Regions from separate parts of the Planctobacterium sp. AWH2_060 genome, predicted to be linked through region 2. Evidence: predicted binding sites of a transcription regulator. Region 2 holds the regulator's gene; each other region holds the start of a gene.
What was found. The regulator FliA, encoded in region 2, starts transcription of late flagellar genes. The targets are predictions, from matches to a motif close to CTAAAGNTNNNNNNNNNNNNGCCGATA.
Positions count from the first base shown of each region.

Region 1: pomA (flagellar motor protein PomA) is a predicted target of FliA. The motif match lies at 2,426-2,452, and genes of this name have one in related genera.
Region 3: ACXAD8_RS04165 (VC2046/SO_2500 family protein) is a predicted target of FliA. The motif match lies at 3,205-3,231, and genes of this name have one in related genera.

Region 1 is NZ_JBSWTG010000001.1:2,080,552-2,087,978, forward strand. Features, by position in the region: gene thiI (tRNA uracil 4-sulfurtransferase ThiI) at 1-508, opposite strand, end outside; gene ACXAD8_RS08920 (flagellar motor protein MotB) at 602-1,543, opposite strand; gene pomA (flagellar motor protein PomA) at 1,557-2,321, opposite strand; gene ACXAD8_RS08930 (exodeoxyribonuclease VII small subunit) at 2,577-2,828, shown strand; gene ACXAD8_RS08935 (polyprenyl synthetase family protein) at 2,835-3,716, shown strand; gene dxs (1-deoxy-D-xylulose-5-phosphate synthase) at 3,734-5,608, shown strand; gene ACXAD8_RS08945 (phosphatidylglycerophosphatase A family protein) at 5,625-6,122, opposite strand; gene thiL (thiamine-phosphate kinase) at 6,142-7,107, opposite strand; gene nusB (transcription antitermination factor NusB) at 7,120-7,427, opposite strand, start outside.
Region 2 is NZ_JBSWTG010000001.1:2,340,276-2,347,702, reverse strand. Features, by position in the region: gene flhA (flagellar biosynthesis protein FlhA) at 1-1,435, shown strand, start outside; gene flhF (flagellar biosynthesis protein FlhF) at 1,463-2,851, shown strand; gene ACXAD8_RS09955 (MinD/ParA family protein) at 2,848-3,714, shown strand; gene ACXAD8_RS09950 (RNA polymerase sigma factor FliA) at 3,711-4,436, shown strand; gene cheY (chemotaxis response regulator CheY) at 4,480-4,863, shown strand; gene ACXAD8_RS09940 (protein phosphatase CheZ) at 4,897-5,655, shown strand; gene ACXAD8_RS09935 (chemotaxis protein CheA) at 5,670-7,427, shown strand, end outside.
Region 3 is NZ_JBSWTG010000001.1:942,844-950,270, forward strand. Features, by position in the region: gene ACXAD8_RS04155 (MotA/TolQ/ExbB proton channel family protein) at 1-105, opposite strand, end outside; gene ACXAD8_RS04160 (TonB-dependent hemoglobin/transferrin/lactoferrin family receptor) at 427-2,601, shown strand; gene ACXAD8_RS04165 (VC2046/SO_2500 family protein) at 2,671-3,168, opposite strand; tRNA gene ACXAD8_RS04170 (tRNA-Tyr) at 3,299-3,383, shown strand; gene ACXAD8_RS04175 (response regulator) at 3,621-5,273, shown strand; gene ACXAD8_RS04180 (hypothetical protein) at 5,270-5,539, shown strand; gene ACXAD8_RS04185 (DMT family transporter) at 5,545-6,462, opposite strand; gene ACXAD8_RS04190 (DUF6279 family lipoprotein) at 6,529-7,368, opposite strand.

The DNA.
Region 1 (7,427 bases), 260 kb from region 2:
CTTTAAACTTGCGCTCAACCAGAATGAGCTTGTTGCGGTCAACCTCAAGGTTGATGGTAACATCCGGGTGTTTTAATTTAACGCCACCGGTTTCACAAAACTGATTGATACCACCGCCCACATAAGCTGCTAATTCTGTTGAGGAGAATGATTGATCACCTTTGCGTTTAACCCGTACCGCAAAGCTTTTGCCTTTTAGTTGATGCTGCCAGACGGCTTTTACCTGCTGATAAATATCGTCCATATCCGTGTACTCGGATTCCTGAACCACTAAACACTGGTCTATGCCGGGAATGCGGGCTAACAGATATTCTGCTCGCTCATTGAAACGAGCAGCGTCAGACTTAATATTAACCAGGATTTTATCCCATTGATTTTGAATGGCGCAGGGGATGTGATTTTGCCCGAGAATAAGACGAATATTGGATTCCAGTAAACGTATAAAGCGCTTGCGCACATCTTTACTTTTAATGGTGATCTCAGGATGAAGCTTTACCAGGAATCTCACGTCTCTCTCCGCTCGAAAAAAGCGCAGATTATACCTTCATCCTGGCACCAGTAAACCTTATATTGGATGAACGCTCAAAACCCTTTGATTGCCCTAAGAATCTTCTTCTGAAACAGATATGGGCTCAGAGAATTTGGGTTTACCCTGGTTAATTGCAATTTCAACCCGGCGATTGCGATTATCGTCGGTTTCCTGGCCTGGCATTTCCAATGGTTGGGTGTCGGCCCGGCCGACAACTTCCATGCGTCCTTCGTCAAAGCCATTAACCAGCCGCAGTACTTCCGCTACGGCGACGGCACGCTGTGCGGATAAATCCCAGTTGGAGCGGTATAACTCATTGGAAATTTGTTGGCTGTCACTATGACCTGAAACCGTAATTTCACCGGGCATGTCCACCAGCAAACCACCAATTTTTTGAATAACCGGGGTAAATTGTGGTTGTAAGAACGCAGAGCCAGCTGAAAAAGAGCCTTGCTCTCGAATTCGGATCACAATCTGCTGTCCCAAAGATTCCATCTCAATAGAGCCATCAACGATTTCCTGCTGAAGCTTTTCAGCAACTTTTTTCATGTTTTCGTTAATCTGTTCCTGACTTTGAGGTTGTGTAGGCGAAGAAGAGGATGAATCCGTGGCTGTTTGCTGCGCCTGACCACCTCGCTCCTGTCCCCGCTGTTTCTGACGACCACCGGCGGAGTCTTCATCGCCCGCCTGAAACTCCAGCATTTGCTGGGTCATTTCGATGGTTTGCTGCTGAATATTTTCAATAGGTGTCGGGTCAGGTCTGCCGGGGCGGAATTCCATGGCAATAACACTGGTGCCTTTGGGAATATCCTTAACTTCGATTTTGTTTTGCACACCAAAGGCAAATTTCATAGAGCCAGCAATCTGCTTAAACTTCAATACATCCATTTCGGAGAATGCTAACAGCAGCACGAAGAAGCACATTAACAGAGACATCAGATCGGCAAACGTCCCCATCCAGGCCGGTAAGCCTTCGGGGGGACATTTGGGACATTCTTCCAGTTCTTCGCTCATCAGGTAAACTCAGTTAATCTTCTGGTGTTGCCGCGCCGCGTTTAGTCGAAGCCAGATAACTTTTTAATATACCTTCTATTACTCTGGGGTTTTGACCATCCGCGATACCAATTATGCCATCTAACACCAGACTTTGATTTACCTTTTCTTCGTCCTTTCTGTTTGACAGCTTAACCGAAACCGGCAAACAAATAACATTCGCGAAAAACGCACCGTAGAGTGTGGTTAAAAGGGCTACGGCCATCGCCGGACCAATCGCTTTAGGGTCATCCATGTTAGACAACATGGCTACCAGACCAATCAGGGTTCCAATCATGCCCATGGCAGGCGCAACATCGCCCATGCCTTTGAAAATAGTGGCACCAAATTCGTGTCGCTCTGTGGTCAGAGTAATATCTTTGTGCAATGTAGTGCGAACCACGTCAATATCGTGCCCGTCCACCAGCATATCTACGCCTTTCTGCATAAAGGGGTTTTCAATTTCGGCCTCTTCTAACGCCAGAAATCCCCCCTTTCTGGCAGCGTCGGCCATTTCCACAATTTTCTGAATCAGTTCATCCGGGGCTTCGATTTTAAACATGAATGCCTTAGCCGCAATTTTTCCCGCACCAAAAAATTGCCCCAGTGTTACCTGTGACAGTACGACAAAAATAGTGCCGCCAAAAACGATAAGTAATGAAGGGACATTAATAAACATGCCCATTTCACCACTCATCACCATGGACATCACCACAAAACCAATGGCGCCTATCATGCCTATTAGCGTTGCCAGATCCACACTGTCCTCCCCGAATAATTATTGTCTGATAGTCAACAACACCAATCTTTGGTGCATTTTATTACTTTACTTCATACTTTAAGTTGCTGACTTAACAACCATTCTATCGGCAAAGTGATATTTTTCCAGAGGAATAAAATCAATTTATTTTAACTTCACCAGAGTTATCGCATTTGAAAGGGGGTCAGATTTTTAATTGACCCCCGGTTTTTGCTTATGTATCTTGCGCCTTCGTATTCAGGCAGAGTGAATGAAATGGCTACCGACAACAGTAAAACTGACACCAATTTTGAACAATCTTTGCAGTCGCTGGAAAAGATTGTCGATGCGATGGAGCAAGGCGAATTGTCCCTTGAAGAAGCCTTGAGTTCTTTCGAGAAGGGCATAAAACTGGTCAGAGACTGTGAAGAAAAGTTAAAGTCCGCGGAGCAGAGGGTCAGAATACTCTCTCAATCGGGTGACGATATGACTCTGCAGCCATTCGATGACCTGCCAGAACAAAACTAAATTACTATGGTATGGAAAGCGGCGGCCTCGCGCTATGCAGAAGATGTTATCCGGTTGCTAAATCAGGCACTGGACAACTACCCTAATTTACCAGGCGAATTAAAATTGGCAATGGCCTACAGTTTATTTGCCGGTGGTAAAAGAGTACGGCCGTTTTTAGCGTTAGCCACTGCTGATATGTTGCAGCTCCCACAGGATAAAGTGGTGCATTTCGCAGCCGCCCTGGAGTGTATACATACTTATTCGCTTATTCACGATGATTTACCCGCAATGGATGACGACGATTTGCGCCGCGGTAAACCCACTTGCCACATTGTTTACGGTGAAGATATCGCTATCCTGGCGGGAGATGCACTGCAAACCCTGGCATTTGAGCTACTCAGTCAAGATCCGAGCCTGACAGCACAAGAAGCCATCAGCGCCGTTAAAGTATTAAGCAGCGCCTCGGGTTTTGCCGGCATGTGTGGTGGTCAGTCGGTGGATTTGTTTCAGGAAGGCAAATCAATTCAACAAAATGAGCTGGAATTGATGCATCGCATGAAAACCGGCGCGCTGATCAACGCCAGCATTGAATTTCCTACTATATTGGCCGGCTTAACAGCGAATAAAGCTGAACAGCTAAATCGATTTGGTCGAGCCATAGGTTTAGGATTCCAGGTACTGGATGACATTTTAGATATTGAGGGTAACACCGAAGAACTGGGTAAACCCCAGGGTTCGGATATACACGCCGACAAAAGCACCTACCCCGCTCTCATGGGAATGCAGGGAGCAAAACAATATTTGCAGCAACTGCACAATGAAGCGAATCAAGCCCTGTTAACACTACCTTACAACACAGAAACTTTGCTATCATTCACCGATTATCTGTTTAGTCGTAACCACTAAGGCACTCTTTACCTAACATGACCCTGGACATTTCTCATTACCCGTTATTGGCCAAAATACATAGCCCTGAAGATTTAAGACTCTTACCCAAAGAAGATCTTAAACAGGTGGCGGATGAATTAAGAGCCTATTTGTTAGCCAGTGTCAGTCAAAGTAGTGGCCATTTCGCTTCCGGCTTGGGTACGGTTGAACTTACCGTGGCGCTGCATTACGCCTACAACACTCCTTTTGACCGGTTGCTCTGGGACGTGGGCCATCAGGCTTACCCACATAAAATTTTAACGGGTCGTCGTGACAGAATTACCAGCATTCGCCAGAAAGGTGGCTTGCACCCGTTTCCATGGCCACCAGAGAGTGAATTCGACACCTTTGCAGTGGGTCACTCATCTACCTCAATTTCCGCCGCTCTGGGCATGGCCATTGCCGCGGAAAAAGAACAAAAAGGCCGTAAAGTTGTCGCGGTTATTGGCGACGGTGCTATGACAGCGGGAATGGCTTTTGAAGCCCTGAATCACGGTGGGGACATCAGCAAAGATATGTTAGTTATCCTCAATGATAACGAAATGTCTATCTCTGAAAATGTGGGTGCTCTTAACAGTCATCTTGCCCGATTATTGACCGGGAGCTTCTTTAACTCCATTCGCGATGGCGGTAAAAAACTACTATCGAACGTTCCACCAATCAAAGAGTTTGCCAGCCGAGCTGAAGAGCACATTAAAGGCATGGTAGTGCCAGGCACTATCTTTGAAGAGCTGGGGTTTAATTATATCGGTCCGATTGATGGTCACGATGTCAATGGCGTGGTTGACACGCTAGCCAACATGCGCAACCTGAAAGGCCCGCAAATACTGCATGTGGTCACCAAAAAAGGTAAAGGCTACGAGGTAGCAGAGAAAGATCCTATTAAATTCCACGCCGTGCCTAAATTTAATCCAGCTGAAAATGCCTTGCCAAAATCAGGTAGTAGCGCGCCTACTTTCAGCAAAATCTTTGGTGACTGGATATGCGATATGGCCGCTCAGGATCCCAAATTGATGGGGATTACACCGGCAATGCGGGAAGGCTCAGGGCTGGTGCAGTTTTCGCAGCAATATCCACAACAATATTTCGATGTGGCCATTGCAGAACAACATGCGGTAACTTTGGCAGCCGGTCTGGCAATTGACGGCTTAAACCCGGTGGTGGCGATTTACTCCACCTTTTTACAACGGGCTTATGATCAATTGATACACGATGTTGCATTGCAAAATCTGCCTGTGCTTTTCGCAATCGATCGCGCTGGTATTGTGGGTGCGGACGGCCCAACACACCAGGGGGCATTTGATATTTCTTATCTGCGCTGCATCCCCAATATGGTGATAATGACGCCAGGCGATGAACAGGATTGTCGAGACATGCTTTATACCGGGCACCTGCTTAAGCAACCCGCCGCCGTTCGCTATCCCAGAGGTTCAGGTAAAGGCCTGGCAGTGAATCAGTCCATGACGCAGCTGGAAATAGGCAAATCTCGCCAACTTCGCCAGGGTGAAAAGGTGGCCATATTAAATTTTGGCACTCTGCTCCCTTACGCTGAAAACGCGGCAGAATCGCTAAACGCAACACTGATAGACATGCGCTTTGTTAAACCCCTTGACGAAGCCGCCATTCAATCTGTACTGAAAGAGCACAAGTTGATAGTAACCCTGGAAGATAATGCGATTGCAGGCGGCGCAGGCAGTGCTGTGGCAGAATTTATCAATACTCAACCGGAAATGGTTAAAGTGCTGCATATTGGTTTACCGGATGAATTTATAATGCAGGGAACTCAGCAAGAGATGTATCAGGAACTGGGACTGGATGCGCAAGGAATTGTTGCAAAAACCCAGGCGATTTTAGATAAGCTGGCGATTTAGCGCCAGCCCAGAACTATTAAAGCAGGCCGTAAAACAGCAGGGCCTGCATGGTAGCCAGCGAAAAGATCCCGGCAATCACATCATCTAACATGATCCCCAATCCACCATGCACTTGCCTGTCCAGGTAACTGATAGGCCATGGTTTGACAATATCGAACAACCGAAATACCACAAAGCCCACCAGCAAATTGCTCAAGGTCAAAGGCACAGCAATCATAGTGAGCAACATGCCAGCGACTTCGTCCCAGACAATGGCAGAATGATCGTGCACGCCCATGTCCCTGGAAGCGACCTCACAGATATGTATTCCGATCAAGGTTAAAGTCAGCACAAATGCAATTTGCGCCACCAGAGGCATCATAGGAAGCAGAAACACCAAGGGAATGGCAGCTAAAGTGCCAAAAGTACCCGGCATAACAGGCGCCAACCCACTGCCAAAGCCCAGCGCCAAAAAGTGCCAGGGGTTACGCAAAGTGAGTTTTTTTAGCGCGGCTTTTTTAGTTTGACGATCCATGTTTGAAAAGGGCCTGGCGTTAACTGATAAAATGCTGAAAGCCAGACTCTGGCATACTAAAAGGCTTGTCACCCTTTGTTAACTCCAACTTTTCGGCTACACCATTAACCCGACCAATACAGGTAGCCGAGACATTACAGTTTGCCAGCGCCGTTTCGAGACTGCCTTTTTGTTCATCAGGCACGGTAAACAGCAATTCGTAATCGTCGCCTGATGTCAGCGCATAGCGAATACCTTCTTCCCGTCCCACTGTAGCTAACATGGCTTCGGACAGAGGTAAGCGCTCAACATCCACCTGTGCACCGGTTTGAGACGCAAATAGAATGTGTTGCAGATCGGATTTTAAGCCATCAGATAAATCGATACAGGAAGTCGCGATGCGTCTTAACGTCGTGCCCACCAATAGCCTGGGTGTGGGGAAATTAAGTCTGTCTATCAAATAATTGCGGTGAATTTGCTCCGCTGGCTTTGCACTTTGCAATAGATCCAGGCCCAATCCGGCATCACCTAAGGTACCAGTGACGTAAATCCAATCTCCGGGTTTGGCTTTAGAGCGCATTAGCGCCTGCCCTTCAGGTACAAACCCCTGTGCAGTAATAGTTATAGACAGCGGTCCCTGCACGGTATCACCACCGATTAACTGAATAGAGTAATAATCGGTAAGCTCTTGCAAACACAAAGAGAAATCTCTTAACCAGGTTTCGTCATATTGCGGGATTGATAAGGACAGACTGATCCAGGCCGGTTCAGCTCCCATCGCCGCAAGGTCACTCAGGTTCACAGACAGCGCCTTGTGCGCTACCGCTCTGCCTGAGGTATTTTTGGGGAAGTGAACATCCTCTGCCAGAGTATCCGTGGTGGTTACTAGTTGCTGACCTTCGGGAACTGTGGTTAAGGCGCAATCATCGCCTATCCCCAACTGTACATCACGACGCTGATAACTCCTGGACAGGAAGTAACTTTTGATTATCTCAAATTCTTTCACAATATCACCGGATTAGCGCTTAACTTCATCCTTGCGTAACAGGCGAACTGCTTTATCCAGTACCCCGTTAATAAACTTATGACTGTCGGCAGCACCGAATTGCTTACCTAACTCAATGGCTTCGTTAATGACCACTTTGTAAGGTACATCAATGCGCTGAGTCAGTTCGAAAGCAGCAAGGCGTAGAATGGCCTTTTCAATCGGGTCGATCTCGCTTAGCGGGCGATCAGTTACGTAAATTTTGTAGCTGTCGTCCAGCTCATCTACATTTTCAGCCACATAGCGTAACGCTGCCTGAAAGAAGCTCATGTCAACTTTGT
Region 2 (7,427 bases):
CGGCTTGTTCATCGGTATGATCCAGCATGATCTGGGATTCGGTGACGCAATAGAGATATACACCTTACTGACCATTGGTGACGGTTTGGTGGCGCAGATACCCAGTTTATTACTGTCAGTTGCTACCGCCATTATTGTGACGCGGGAAAATGATACCCAGGAGATGGGCAGTGAGTTAAGCAATCAGTTAGCTAACCCACAAGCCATGTATGTTACTTCCGGTATTCTGTTTGTTATGGGTATTGTTCCTGGCATGCCGCATCTGGCGTTTTTAGGTTTCAGTGCCATCATTGGCGGTTATGCTTTCTATCAGCAATATCGCGCTAAAAAGGAAGCAGAAAAACCAGCGGTGGTTGAGAAGAAGAAAGACTCAGCTCCGCAGCCAGCAGAAATTAAAGAATTAGGTTGGGATGATGTACAGCAGGTGGACACCATTGGCCTTGAAGTGGGCTATCGCTTAATCCCACTGGTGGATAAAACTCAGGGAGGTGAACTGTTAACACGTATCAAAGGCGTGCGTAAGAAGCTATCCCAGGAGTTGGGCTTCTTAATCCCACCGGTACATATTCGCGATAACCTGGATTTGACGCCCAACAACTACACCATTTCCATGATGGGGGTAAATGTGGGCGAAGCCGATATTCATCACGATGAAGAGCTGGCTATAAATCCTGGGCAGGTTTTTGGCAAGTTAAACGGCACACCCACTAAAGATCCCGCATTCGGATTGGATGCCTTATGGATCAAACCTTCTCAGCGTGAACATGCACAAACTCTTGGATATACCGTGGTGGATGCAGCGACCGTAGTGGCCACCCATCTGAGCCAATTACTGACTAATAATGCCTATCAGTTGTTGGGCTACGAAGAAGTGCAGCAGCTGCTAGATATGTTGGCTAAATCTAATCCCAAACTGGTGGAAGGCCTGGTTCCAGATATCTTACCGTTAAGCACAGTAGTTAAGGTGTTGCAAACACTGCTGTATGAAGGTGTACCAATTCGCGATATGCGCACCATTATTCAGACCCTTTCAGAATATGGCATCAAGAGTCAAGATCCCGACGTTCTGGTTTCAGCGGTTCGTATTGCATTGAAGCGATTGATTGTTCAGGAAATTAATGGCGGCGCGAAAGAAATGCCGGTTATTACACTTTCTCCAGAGTTGGAGCAGATGTTACATCAATCATTGCAGGCGGGTGGACAAGATGGAGCCGGTATAGAACCTGGCCTGGCAGAGAATTTACAAAATTCTCTGAACCAGGCTGCACAACAACAAGAGATGGCGGGTGAGCCTGCAGTGTTGCTGACGTCTGGTATGCTGAGACCGGTTCTGTCAAGATTCCTCAAACATGTGGTACAAGGTTTGCATGTGGTGTCTTATCAAGAAGTTCCGGACGACAAACAAATAAAAATTGTCAGTGCGATTGGACAATAACAAGGCACCAACACCTGAGGTGATGAAATGAAAATTAGACGATTCTTTGCGAAAACAATGCACGAAGCCTTAAACGAGGTTAAAGCGGAACTGGGCGGTGATGCGGTGATCATGTCCAACAAAAAAGTCGCTGACGGTGTAGAAATTGTAGCCGCTTATGATAATGAGCCTGTTAAACGGGCTGCTCCTAAGCCAGCAGAATCGCAACAAGCTCCAACATTAGCAAAGCCGACTGGAAATGGGACGCCGACGCTTAGTGAGATTATCGGTGACTCAGGCGCTGACAGTTTAAAAGAACTGTTAGAAAAGCAGGGCGTCCCCAGTTTCAGCAAGGAGCCGGAACCTGGAACCTATTCAAAAGCGAAACCACAGCCAACTGCTGAGACAGCTCGTCCAGTGGTGGCTAGTGCCTCCGTCTCCGAACCCGTGCGTCAGAGTCAGGCAAAGCCGTCTGATAGTGGAGCTCCCGCAGTCAGCCTGCAAACGGGTGACAAAGCGATTCAGTCAATCCAGGAAGAGCTTAGATCGCTGCGCAACGTCTTACAGTTCCAGGTTGGTGGGTTGTTAAAGCAGGAACAACGCAGAGGACACCCATTACAATCCTATTTGGTTGATCGCCTGGAAGCTATGGGGATCAGTTCGGAATTGGCAGAAGATGTGGTTTCTTACGCGCCGGAAAGTGCCAATGAGCGAGAAGCCTGGTTATTCATTCTTAAACTTTTGGCTAATAGACTTAAGACAACCCGTAACGATATTTTGACGCAAAGTGGTGTAATGGCGTTTCTTGGTCCCACCGGAACCGGAAAGACAACCACTATTGCGAAGCTAGCTGCGCAATACGCTAAACGCTATGGCGCAGATCAGGTGGCATTGGTGACCATCGACAGTTATAGAATCGCGGCCTATGAGCAGTTGGCAACCTACGGTAAAATTATTGGCTGCACGGTTAAAAAAGCAGCAAACGCACAAGAGTTATCCGACGTTTTATATCAATTTAGGAATAAAAGGTTAGTATTGATAGACACCGCAGGCTTCGGTCAGCGAGATACAAGATTAATCAAGCAGTTAGATACTTTAAATGAAGCATCTTGTGCTAATATCAAAATGTACATGGTGTTACAGGCAAATACGCAAAGACATGTCATGGAACATACATTACGTATTTATAACAAATTGCCGGTACAAGGTTGTATCTTTACCAAAATTGATGAATGCTTCTCATTAGGTGAGGCAATCAGTGTCGCAATTCAGGAAAGATTACCAGTGGCCTATTTGACTGATGGACAAAAGGTGCCAGAAGATATAAAAATAGCGGATGCAAAATATATTATTTCATTGGCAGCAAAGCTTTATAAAAAATATGAATTGCCGCATACTTCAAAACAAAGAACAGTACATTCAGCAGTAGCAGTATGATTGAGGACCAGGCGAGTAGTTTAAGAAAAATGAGCCAAAATAATTTAACAAAAGTCATCGCAATCACCGGCGGTAAAGGTGGTGTAGGGAAAACCAATGTGACCCTCAACACCGCTATTGCAATGGCAAAGCTGGGTAAAAAAGTACTGGTTCTTGACGCTGACCTGGGACTGGCTAATGTTGATGTTATGCTGGGCTTACGGGTTGGTAAAAATATCTCTCACGTTTTGTCTGGTGAGTGTTCTCTGGAAGATATTCTGATTGAAGGGCCTCTTGGTATCTTAATCGCGCCTGCCACATCCGGTACTCAAAACATGGCCGAGTTGTCACCTACCGAGCACGCAGGACTTATCAGAGCATTTAGCGAGTTAAAAATTCCGATTGATGTTTTGCTGGTAGATACGGCTGCGGGCATTTCCGATATGGTGCTAAGTTTCTGCCGGGCATCGCAAGATATTATGCTGGTGGTGTGTAACGAACCAACATCACTGACCGACGCCTATGCACTGATGAAGATCCTGAATCGCGATCACGGTGTATTTAAATTTAAGGTTGTGGCCAATATGGTCAGAAACGCCAGAGAAGGGCAGGAACTTTATGCCAAACTCTCCAAAGTAACTAATCGCTTTCTTGATGTTGCCCTGGAACTGGTGGCAACTGTGCCCTATGATGAAAATATACGCAAGGCTGTGCGTAAGCAAAAAGCTATTGTTGATGTATTCCCAGGTTCACCGGCTGCCTTAGCCATATCTCATCTGGCGAAGCAGGCGCTTTCATGGCCGATTCCGGCGCAACCCGGTGGTCATCTCGAGTTTTTCATTGAACAACTAGTTAAACGGCAGGCAGCGAGTAATCAGGCGTGAACAGTAAAGCAAACGCTTACAAACAACATGACGATAAAAGGTTGCTTGTGGAAAAGCACGCACCTCTGGTCAAGCGTATTGCTCACCACCTTATGGCGCGGTTACCCGCCAGTGTATTAGTTGAAGATTTGATTCAGGCTGGCATGATTGGCCTGTTAGAGGCATCACGAAATTTTGATGGTACCAAAGGTGCCAGTTTTGAGACCTTTGCAGGTATCAGGATCCGAGGGGCAATGCTGGATGAGATCCGCAAGGGTGACTGGACCCCCAGATCGGTGCACAAGAATGGCCGGGCGATAGCCGAAGCCATTAACGAAGTTGAAAGAGAAATCGGCGGTGATGCCAAAGACGTGGATGTCGCCGAAAAAATGCAGGTATCCCTTGCTGAATATCACCAAATGCTCTCAGAGGTCAATGCCGGTAAAATAATCGGTATAGAAGATTTAGGAGTGACAGAAGACGTTCTGACAACGGATAAAAATAAGGGCGAAAATACCCCTTTTGATGATCTTATGGAAGGTTCATTTCAAAAGGCTTTGGCAAATGCAATTACAACTTTGCCAGAACGTGAGGCAATTGTTTTGTCTCTGTACTATGATGAAGAACTGAATTTAAGAGAAATTGGTGAAGTACTGGATGTAAGTGAATCCAGGGTGAGCCAAATCCATAGTCAGGCTATGCTTAGATTGAAGTCCAGAATGCAGGCATGGCAAGCTGGATAGCGTATAATAATAAAACTTGATTGAATCCTCACTGGAGGCGGTTTTGGATAAAAACATGAAAATTCTCGTTGTTGATGACTTTTCTACAATGAGACGAATCATCAAAAACTTGTTGAAAGATCTCGGCTTTACCAATGTCCAGGAAGCTGATGATGGCAGCACTGCATTGCCGATGTTGCAACAAGGTGATTTTGATTTTGTAGTTACTGACTGGAATATGCCCGGCATGCAAGGTATCGATTTGTTGAGAGCAATTCGTGCCGATGACAAGCTGAAGCACACGCCGGTATTGATGGTAACTGCCGAAGCTAAAAAAGAACAAATCGTTGCTGCTGCCCAGGCAGGCGTAAATGGCTATGTTGTTAAGCCCTTTACTGCCGCTACGCTAAAAGAGAAGCTCGACAAAATTTTTGAGCGTCTTGGTTAGTTCAGGACAGTCCTGAGATAAAACGGAGCTGAAATGACTAATGAGAAAAGCTCTCCCATTTCGCTTGAAGATGCTAAGCAGTTAGTCGCATTTTTAGAGCAAGGGGATGATGAGGCCGCCAGGGCCTTACTTGAAGCCAGCAAAATCCAGGATTCAATGGAGTTATTTGCTGAGGTGGGTAAATTGACCCGCCAACTCCACGATTCTTTGAATACCTTTAACATTGATTCCCGAATCGTTGATCTCGCAAACGAAGACATCCCGGATGCTCAAACTCGTTTGAACTATGTAATCGAAACTACCGAGCAGGCTGCAAACCGAACGATGGATGCAGTTGAAAGTAGTATGCCGATCGCTGAGAAGATCAATTCGAGTATCAGCCACATTTTACCTGAGTGGAAAAAACTTATGACCCGCCAGTTAGAACTCGGTGAATTTAAGTCCCTTTGCCACGAACTTGACGGTTTTTTAGAACAAGCTAGTAAAGATTCTTCGCAATTGAACGATTTATTAACTGAGGTTCTGATGGCGCAGGGATATCAGGACTTAACCGGGCAGGTTATTCGTCGCGTGATTCAACTGGTTAAAGAAGTTGAAGATAGTCTCGTAAACATGCTCACAGTATTTGGTGAACCTGAAACCGAGCTTAAAAAGGTAGTCGGCAAAGTGGATAAATCGAAGAAGGCAGATGCGAGTGAAGCAGAGGGCCCGATTATTGACGCTGCGGAGAGAGATGATGTCGTTCAGGGACAAGACGATGTAGATGATCTGCTTTCGAGCCTGGGTTTTTAACGTGGAGTTGATGCATGTCGTTTGATGTTGACGAGGATATACTTCAGGACTTCCTGGTGGAAGCCGGGGAAATTCTGGAACAATTACAAGAGCAACTCGTCGATCTGGAAAACAATCCTGAAGATGCTGATTTGCTCAATGCAATATTCAGAGGCTATCACACCGTAAAAGGCGGTGCTGGCTTTCTGTCGCTAACCGAACTGGTGGATATCTGCCACGGTGCGGAAAACGTGTTTGATACCATGCGTAATGGTCAAAGACGGCTGACGCCCGAATTGATGGATGTCATTCTTCAGGCGACAGACGTCGTTGTGGAAATGTTCGAGCATGTTAAAGCCCGTGAACCTCTGCAGGCGGCAGATCAAACATTACTCGACACCCTGCATCGATTGAGCCAGCCGGAGAGCGCTGATGAAGCAGCGGCTCCAATTCCAGCTGCAGAGCCCGAATCCGCAACTGCCGAAGAGGCGGTTGATGACGATGATGAATTTTTTGATTTTGATGCGGACAGTGTCACATCAGATGACGATGGTGGTATCGATGAAATCAGCGAAGATGAATTCGAGCAACTACTAGACGAATTACATGGTTCAGGCGGAGCGCCAGGTAAGAAAGAAACGGCTGCGCCAGCCGCTGCTGCTCCCGCGCCTGCTGCTAGCAGCTCAGGTGGTGATGAAGACATTACCGATGAAGAGTTTGAGGCGCTGCTTGACCAATTACACGGCAAAGGCAAATTTGTTGGAGAGGGAGAATCTGCAAGTGCTGAGCCTGCCAGTGCTCCTGCCCCGGCTAAAGCACCAGCTCCCGCACCTGCTGCTACCAGTTCAGGTGATGACGACGATATTACCGACGAAGAGTTTGAAGCGTTGCTTGATCAGCTACACGGCTCTGGAAAAGGCCCGGGCGTAGAGCAAGCAGAAACGAAACCAGCGGCACCAGCCTCAGCGCCTAAGGCTGCTCCCGCACCAGCCCCCAAAGCGGCGCCAGCACCAGCTCCTAAAGCCGCACCTGCGCCAGCTCCTGTAGCCGCCGCGCCTAAGGCTGCGCCTGCGCCTGCGCCAGCTCCAGCCAAAGCTGAAGCCGCGCCGAAAAAGGACGACAAGAAAGCCGCTGCTGCAGCGCCCCCTGCTGAAACAACCGTACGGGTTGATACCAAGCGTCTTGATCAAATCATGAACATGGTGGGCGAGTTAGTGTTGGTGCGCAACCGCCTTCTTAGCCTCGGCATCAATCTCAATGATGAAAATATGTCGAAGGCTATTGCAAACCTTGATGTGGTAACCGGCGATCTGCAAGGTGCGGTAATGAAAACCCGCATGCAGCCCATTAAGAAAGTATTTGGCCGTTTCCCCAGAGTTGTACGTGACCTGGCCCGAAGCCTGAAAAAAGATATCGCGCTGGAACTTAAAGGTGAGGAAACCGACTTAGATAAAAACCTGGTTGAAGCTCTGGCGGATCCTTTGGTCCACCTGGTCAGAAACTCAGTTGATCACGGTATTGAAATGCCTGATGATCGTGTCGCCGCCGGTAAACCTGCCCGAGGCACTGTTACTCTGGCAGCCTCTCAGGAAGGTGACCACATTTTGCTTACCATTGACGATGATGGTAAGGGAATGGATCCGGAAAAATTGAAAGAGATTGCGATACGTCGCGGTGTACTTGATGCCGATGCTGCGGCAAGAATGTCAGATGTTGAAGCCTTTAATTTGATTTTTGCGCCCGGCTTTTCCACCAAGACCGAGATATCTGATATCTCCGGGCGCGGCGTTGGC
Region 3 (7,427 bases), 1.4 Mb from region 2:
AAAGACTTCCAACTCATCTTCCGAAGCTGATGGATTTTTAACGAAATAATTATGCACTGGATAACCCGCGAGCCATGCAGGTTTATTGCCCTCTAGTTGGCGCACGTAATTAATCCGATTTCTACGTCTTATTAAGAATTGCGATAGAAACCGCCCTGAAGCGAATAATGCGTAGCCAAACAAAAATACGATTGTGAGAATGACTGGAGTTAACAGAATCTCGGATACATCGGCCATCAAGGCCTCGATAAATTGGATAGTCACAGTTATATCAACCTGGTTTTGAATTGCGGCGAAATTTATCAAATAACGACAAACCTTTCAATGCTAATAGAAATGATTCGCATTTTTATTATTGAATTAACAAATGAGAATCCTTATCATTCTCATGATTTTTCTTAGCGCATAATTAATTTAGGAATAATAATGTACAAGTTTTCCCCGCTTTGTCTGGCATTTGCCACAGTCTTTACTTCTGCTTCTGTTGCAATATCTGCAGCTGAACAAACTAACGACATTGCAGAAGATTTAGAGGTGATGATTGTCACCAGTAAAATTGTAAAACCATTAAAGGACGTTAGCGGCAGTGTTTCTGTTATCAATGCTGACGATATTGAACATCAGGCTATTACTGATATGAGTCAATTGTTTAAATATGACCCGAGCATTCAGGTTACCGGGTCTACTGGAGGCGCTCAGAACATCGTTGTCAGAGGTATGGGTAGTGACAGGATACTCATCATTAAAGACGGCATGCGAGTCAACGAAGGCTATGGTGCTAATGGGGCGAACGACATCGTTGGTCGTGGTTTTATTGATGTGGGTATTGTTAAACAGGTGGAAGTTGCAAAAGGGGCAGCTTCCTCCCTATATGGCTCAGATGCATTAGGCGGGATTGCCGTTTTTGTCACCAAAGATGCATCTGATTATTTGGCTGATGGCGAGTCATTTGCCGGAAAAATAAAAGCCGCATACACGGATTCTGGTGAACAGGCCAACGTATCAGGTACCCTGGCATTTAAAACGGGTAACTTTGAACACTTGATTACACTTACTGAAAGGCAAGGCCATGAAGTACAGAACTTCCAGGAAACACGCCCTGACTTAGATATTGAATCCACTGGTGCTATGTATAAAGCCAAATATAATCTTAGTGATAAATCCAGCGTGAATCTAATGGCTGACTGGTGGCAACAAGATACAGAAGGAAAGCTGGCAAATGCACTACTAGGCCCTTTCCGCACTCTTGCAGATTACGGTTATCAAATTGTTGATGAATACAGCACCAGTGATAAAGAAAACACCTCAGTTAAATTGAGCTTTCACAGCGAGAACAACACATCATTTTATGATGTATTGAATGTCGCCGTTTATGTCAATGACACGCAACAAACTGATGTTGAATACGGCTATCTAGACATCAATGCCCCCATGTTTGGCACAGTAGAAAAACGAGACATGTCGGAAACCGGGGTATTTGAGCAAAAGACAGTAGGATTTATTTCTAATGCGTCGCTAAAATTAAACCAGCAACACACTCTTGGTTATGGTTTAGATATTGAACACTCAGAGGCCAGTCGCACTTCAGAGAAGCTTTATTCTGTAGAAGGAACTCCAAAGCCCGGTTATCCGCTGCTCGATGATAAATTCCCCACGACTGATGTTAAACGCATGGGATTGTTTATAAATGACGAATTAACGCTAAGCGAAAAAACAACGATGACCTTGGGTGCTCGTTATGACCGCTATGACATGGACGCAAATGGTGCAATAAAAGCGGATGGAGAAGCTTATCGTGACTTTGATGACTCCAATCTTTCGTTAAATGCTGGCTTGTTATATCGAATCAATGAAAGGTTAAACGCGTTTGTACAATATGGCGAAGGCTTTAAAGTCCCTTCATATGATCTGGCTTATATAGATCACGACAACTCCTTATACGGTTACAAGCTTTTACCCAGTGAAGATTTATCTCCTGAAGAAAGTCGGACCTTCGAGATTGGCGTTAAGGGTCATATTGGTAACCTTGCAATGACGTTTGCGATGTTCCGCAATGAGTTTGATAACTTTTTGGCCACCCAGTTAATCGGAACAGAGCCTGCTTTGGACCCATATACAGGTGCAGAAACACAAATATTGCTATTTCAATATCAAAACATCGACGCAGTAACCATAGATGGCGCTGAACTAGGACTAACCTATTACTTCGATGATTCTGTATCTTTGTTTGCTAATGCTGCATATCAAGATGGAAAAGATGATACCACTGGTGAATATATCTCGAGTATCAGCCCAATTTCTGGCACCGCGGGAATTAATATTTCTGGTGATAATTGGTCTTCAGACTTTATCCTAAACTGGGCAAGAGCGATGAACAAAGTTAATGAAGGCGATGCTGCTACCGGCGGATATGCCGTTTTTGACTGGATACTCGACTATTCATTCAATGATGCTGTAAAAGCCAGTGTTGTGGTCAACAACATTTTGGACAAAGAGTACATTCGTTATAACAATATTGCTGGTCACGCAGTTGATGCAGATTTAGATTACTTTACTGCACAAGGGCGCAACATGCGTGTCAACGTAAGTTACAGTTTCTGATAATCCCCCCAAGATAAACTCACCGCCAGATTTTTTCTGGCGGATTTCTTCTATCGTTAAGCATTTGGCTTAATCCAGGCCTTTTTCTCTGACTTCTTTAACCGTGTCATAGAGCAGCGTTTCATCCACCTGAATATTTTCCCCCTGTAGGCCCTTTATTTTCATTTGAGTAAAGAGATCACAATTTGACGTAACATTATCGGGAATACGTTTAACATCATTGTACAGTGACAAAGGCGTAGGATGCATATAAGCGAGCAGTTTGGCGGATGGCAGATCATTGCGCTGGACCGCTGTGGCAAATTGCTGTTGCCGGATATAATGTTGTTGTTCGGTTTTTAATGGTACTTGCGGATAAAAATTGAATTTCTCAATCGGTATCAGGCCAAGGGGTTTATCTTCTGTTTCCCCTTCCAGCTTTAAGCGTTGCGTTAAATCCTGCTGCATCATAGACAACAGCAACGCAAACTCACTCTGTGAGCCATGACGTAACGCTTTACCCAGCCCGGCTTTAAACTCCGTCTGGCGGATTTCCGGATTTACTGTTGTTTTCTGATTAGTATCCATAGTGCCTGATTAGCAACTGCTATTTGCTACCTCACTTATCGGCAAATTGTAGATATTTCTTTAAAAACAAAACTATTTATGACGAACAGTTTACAGCAGGAATTTTTCTGCTAATATACGCCGCTCTTTTGGAGGGGTTCCCGAGTGGCCAAAGGGATCAGACTGTAAATCTGACGGCTCTGCCTTCGCTGGTTCGAATCCAGCCCCCTCCACCACTTTTCCTGTAGGTCGGAATTCATTCCGACGACAATCCTGATTTCAACCTCCGTTGTCCGGCTGACCGGTTTGTCGACGACAATCCTGAATTCAACCACGGCTGTCTGACTAAAGTCGAACCTACCGATGTTCGATAATTGCCCGAAAAAACAACGACATTGGTGGTTTTTCTTGCTTTTGAAGCGGTTCTCATTCATTTTTAATGGCTACATTCTGAATAAACATCTTTGTATGTAATGCCCAAAATTAATTTGACCGACAAAAGAGTGCTTATCGTTGACGATCAACGACCTTTTTTGCTCATGTTAAAAGGTATTATCTCTAAGTTAGGAGTCCGCTCTCTGCGCATTGTTCAAAGTGCAGAAGGTGCGGTAGCTGATTGTAAAAAAGAAAAGTTTGATGTGGTTATTGCTGATCTTCACCTGGGCAGTAACAAAAAGAACGGTTATCAATTAATTGAACAACTGCGAGTTCAAAAGCTTGCCCGAGCCGACACTGTTTACATGATGGTCAGCGGAGACAGCCATCGCCCTATTGTATTGGGCAGTATTGAACGCAACCCGGATGATTACATCATTAAGCCTTTTTCACAGGCGCAATTAATCAACCGCCTGTCTAAAGCCTTCGAAAAAAAGCAAGCCTTAAAGAAAGTTCACATTGAAATTTATAAACAGAATTGGGATAGCGCTATTATTGCCTGCAAAACCTTACTGGAAAGCGCCACTAAATATCGCCAAAGTATCATCCTGTTGCTAACCGAGCTATTTTGGCGTACTGAAGATTACGAAGCCGCACATGATTTAATTGCAGAGGTACTGGAGCAAAAAAACTTGCCATGGGCACAAGTAGCTATGGCCAAAACCAAATTATTAATGGGCGAATATGATGAAAGCATTAAACTTGCCCGGCAAATCGTTTCAGCCCGTTTATTGGCCTTGGAAGGTCACGACATTTTAGCGCAAAGTTATATGGCGCTGGAGAGATACACTGATGCAATGGCGCAAATTCGGCTGGCATTAGACATGTCGCCTTATTCAATTAAACGCCAATATATGGGCGCAGCAATAGGCCGCATTAATCAGGACTTTGAGTTTGCCAAGCAATGCTGCAAAGAACTGTTTGAGCAAAGTAAACGTTCTGTACACCGAGACCTGGCCCACATGTGCAACTTTGTGCGGTCTATAATCGATATTGCAGAAAACTCGGAAGACAAAGGCAAAAAGAACAAGTATCAACAAGAAGCCATGTTAACCTTGCAGCGCTTACGCACCGATGAACTGGTTATCCGCTCGGGCGATGAATTCAGTTATGACGCCTTCGCCAACCTGATGACAGGGCGTATTAACTCACTGGATGGTAAATCCCTGGAGGCCAAAAACAATCTCACGGCTGCACAAAAAGAAATAGAAGATAAATTTGAACAGATGCCAATGGTGCTGGCACCAGACACTATTAGTTTAATGGTGAAAGTCGGTGAATTTGACGAAGCTCAATCACTAACCAATGAGCTCAGAGACAGCGACTATAAGCTGGATGATAACATCGAGTATATGTTGGAACAGGTTGGTAAAGAAATTGAATCTCAAAGTGGTAAATTTGAACACTATAATCAAAAAGGCTTGGATTGCTTTAATGGTGGTAAATACCAGGCAGCATTCGAAGCCTTTGGTCACGCGTTAAAATATTCGCAAGTTAACGCCGATGTTGCGCTGAATTTGCTCAACTGTGCTGCACGATTAATGGAACAGACCACAAAACCGGATTTGGTTACCATAGTAGAATCCAAAAAGACCATAAAAATACTGGAAGGCATTGCACTTAGTAAACAACAATCCACTGAATTTTTAAAACTCAAATCTGATTTAAGTCAGTTTATGGAACTCAAATGAAAAACCTCATTATTGCCTTAACGGCAACTGCCACACTGCAAGGCTGTGTAGTACTGGAACGCAAACCCTGTGAAGATATTTTAGAGGTTAAGCGCCAGGAAAAAATGTGCCAGACTTTGCGCAAAAAAATGAACGATAAAAGCCATCCACAGGCAGCTATGACTGCGAAGCAGCGCTACGAAGAAGCCTGTGTTGAATTGCGCTATTACCGGGATGATTACGATACCATCTGCCATAGTGACGAGCGGCCAGTAGGAAAGCAGTAACCCGGTTATTGCGGAAGCTTTTTCCTACCTAGTGCCGTAAGCATAGAGCCAAGAACCACCATAAAAGCGCCCAGGTAGGCGAGTTTTGTCAGATCGGAATACTCAAAAAACTCTGGGTTTATCGCTACTGCGACACTGGTACTCAGTATGGTGAAAATCGGTGCCAGTGCGATGACGGCACTCACTTTTGAGGCTTCCCAAATCGACATGGCCTTGGTAAAGCTACCATAGGCTATCAAAGTGTTCATACAACAAAACAACAGTGCCAGCCCGCTTAACCAGGTCAAGTTAAAAATATCCGCCAACGCTGACATCGGCAGCAACATTAGCGCACCAAAACCATAAAAAATTAAGGTCATTTGTCTGGCTGTAAAATGAGTTAGCAGGCTTTTTTGCAGCAAGGCATACACGGCCCAGGTTATGGCAGCAAACAACATGAGCAACACACCTATGGTATAGCCTGACGAACCGCTAAACAGCACCTGCCATTTATTATCGAAAAAGAACACAAACCCTGTCAGCAACAACAAAGTGCCAACAAATTGCAACCGGGTAAAGCTTTCCTTAAAGAACAAAAAGCCCCCCAACATCAATAAGAAGGGAGCTATCTGAATAATGACCTGAGCAGATTCGGGATGCAGGTATTCCAGACTTTTTACATAGCCTACGTAATTCGCTGACAGCGCTAATCCGGCCAAAATCACCAGCCCACCTCGCCTTTGTTCAAACTGGCGTCGGATGGGCCATTGCTTGCGCCATGTGATCATCGCCGCAACAAAGATAAAAGCAAACAGAAAGCGATAAAAGCTTACCGTAATTGGATCCATCGTTTGCAATGCTAACAGCATAAAAACGGGTAAGACTCCCCACATCACAGCAGTAAGGAGTGACAACATAAAACCAAATAAAGGGCGATATTCCATGGCAGAGTCGACAATAAAATTCAGGAGGCGGAGTTTACCCTCTTCCAGTTGCCGTAACCAGCGGTTTTAAACGTCTTCGGCTAGCTCCGTAAAGTCTTCAATATAGCCATCAATTTTTCTGACCAAACGCCGCATTTGTTTATCGCTCAGAGTGTTAACAACATCAAAAAGTAATTGTGAGAACACCTGCCGATTATGCTGCATATTTTCAACATAGACTGCGTGCTGATATTGTTCAGGATTTTGCAACAACGCCGTAAAATCATTCACAAAATTTGGATTACTGTCTCTACTAAGAAGTAACTGTTTAGCATTTTGCTGCACATTGCGTTTATAAATAATCCACTCTATTCGGTTAGATTTTACTTCTTTGGCGGCTGCTGCAACTAAAACCTCTTGAGCATCGGTTAAGCGACCAAAAAAATCCCGCAATCTGTCATTGTACTGTTCTTCAAATAAGGCTTGTAACTCCTGCTCTTCCATAGCCAGGCGCTCTTGCTCTGCTTCGCTGTTTTTTTCTTCTAGTTCAGCAAACAGCTTTTCTACCTGCTCCTTATTCAATGCCTCAGAAAGCCTTGCGATATCAGGCGTTATTTGTTGTCTTAGCCTTTCCCAGTGCCCTCGCGCTTGTTCGAAATGAGCCTGAATCATTTGAGGGCTTAACTCATTGTTACCTAACTGCGCCTTTATCTGCTGCAAATGCGCTACATAAATCTGCAACTCCTGCTCGCGATGCCACTGATGCCAGATCGCGAACTGCTCATCAAACTGCGTTTTCTGGGGTTTAGTGAGATCAATATAATCATCAAGGTACCAATGAATTAGCCAGTCGAGATTATTGTAAGCAAACTGAGAACTACAGGCCGTCATCAACAGCGTTAACAAAATAACTATCAGCTTTTTCATGGGTTTGATGTCCTTGTAATCATTGCTATCAGTGTACACCCAGTGAATACCTAAATTGT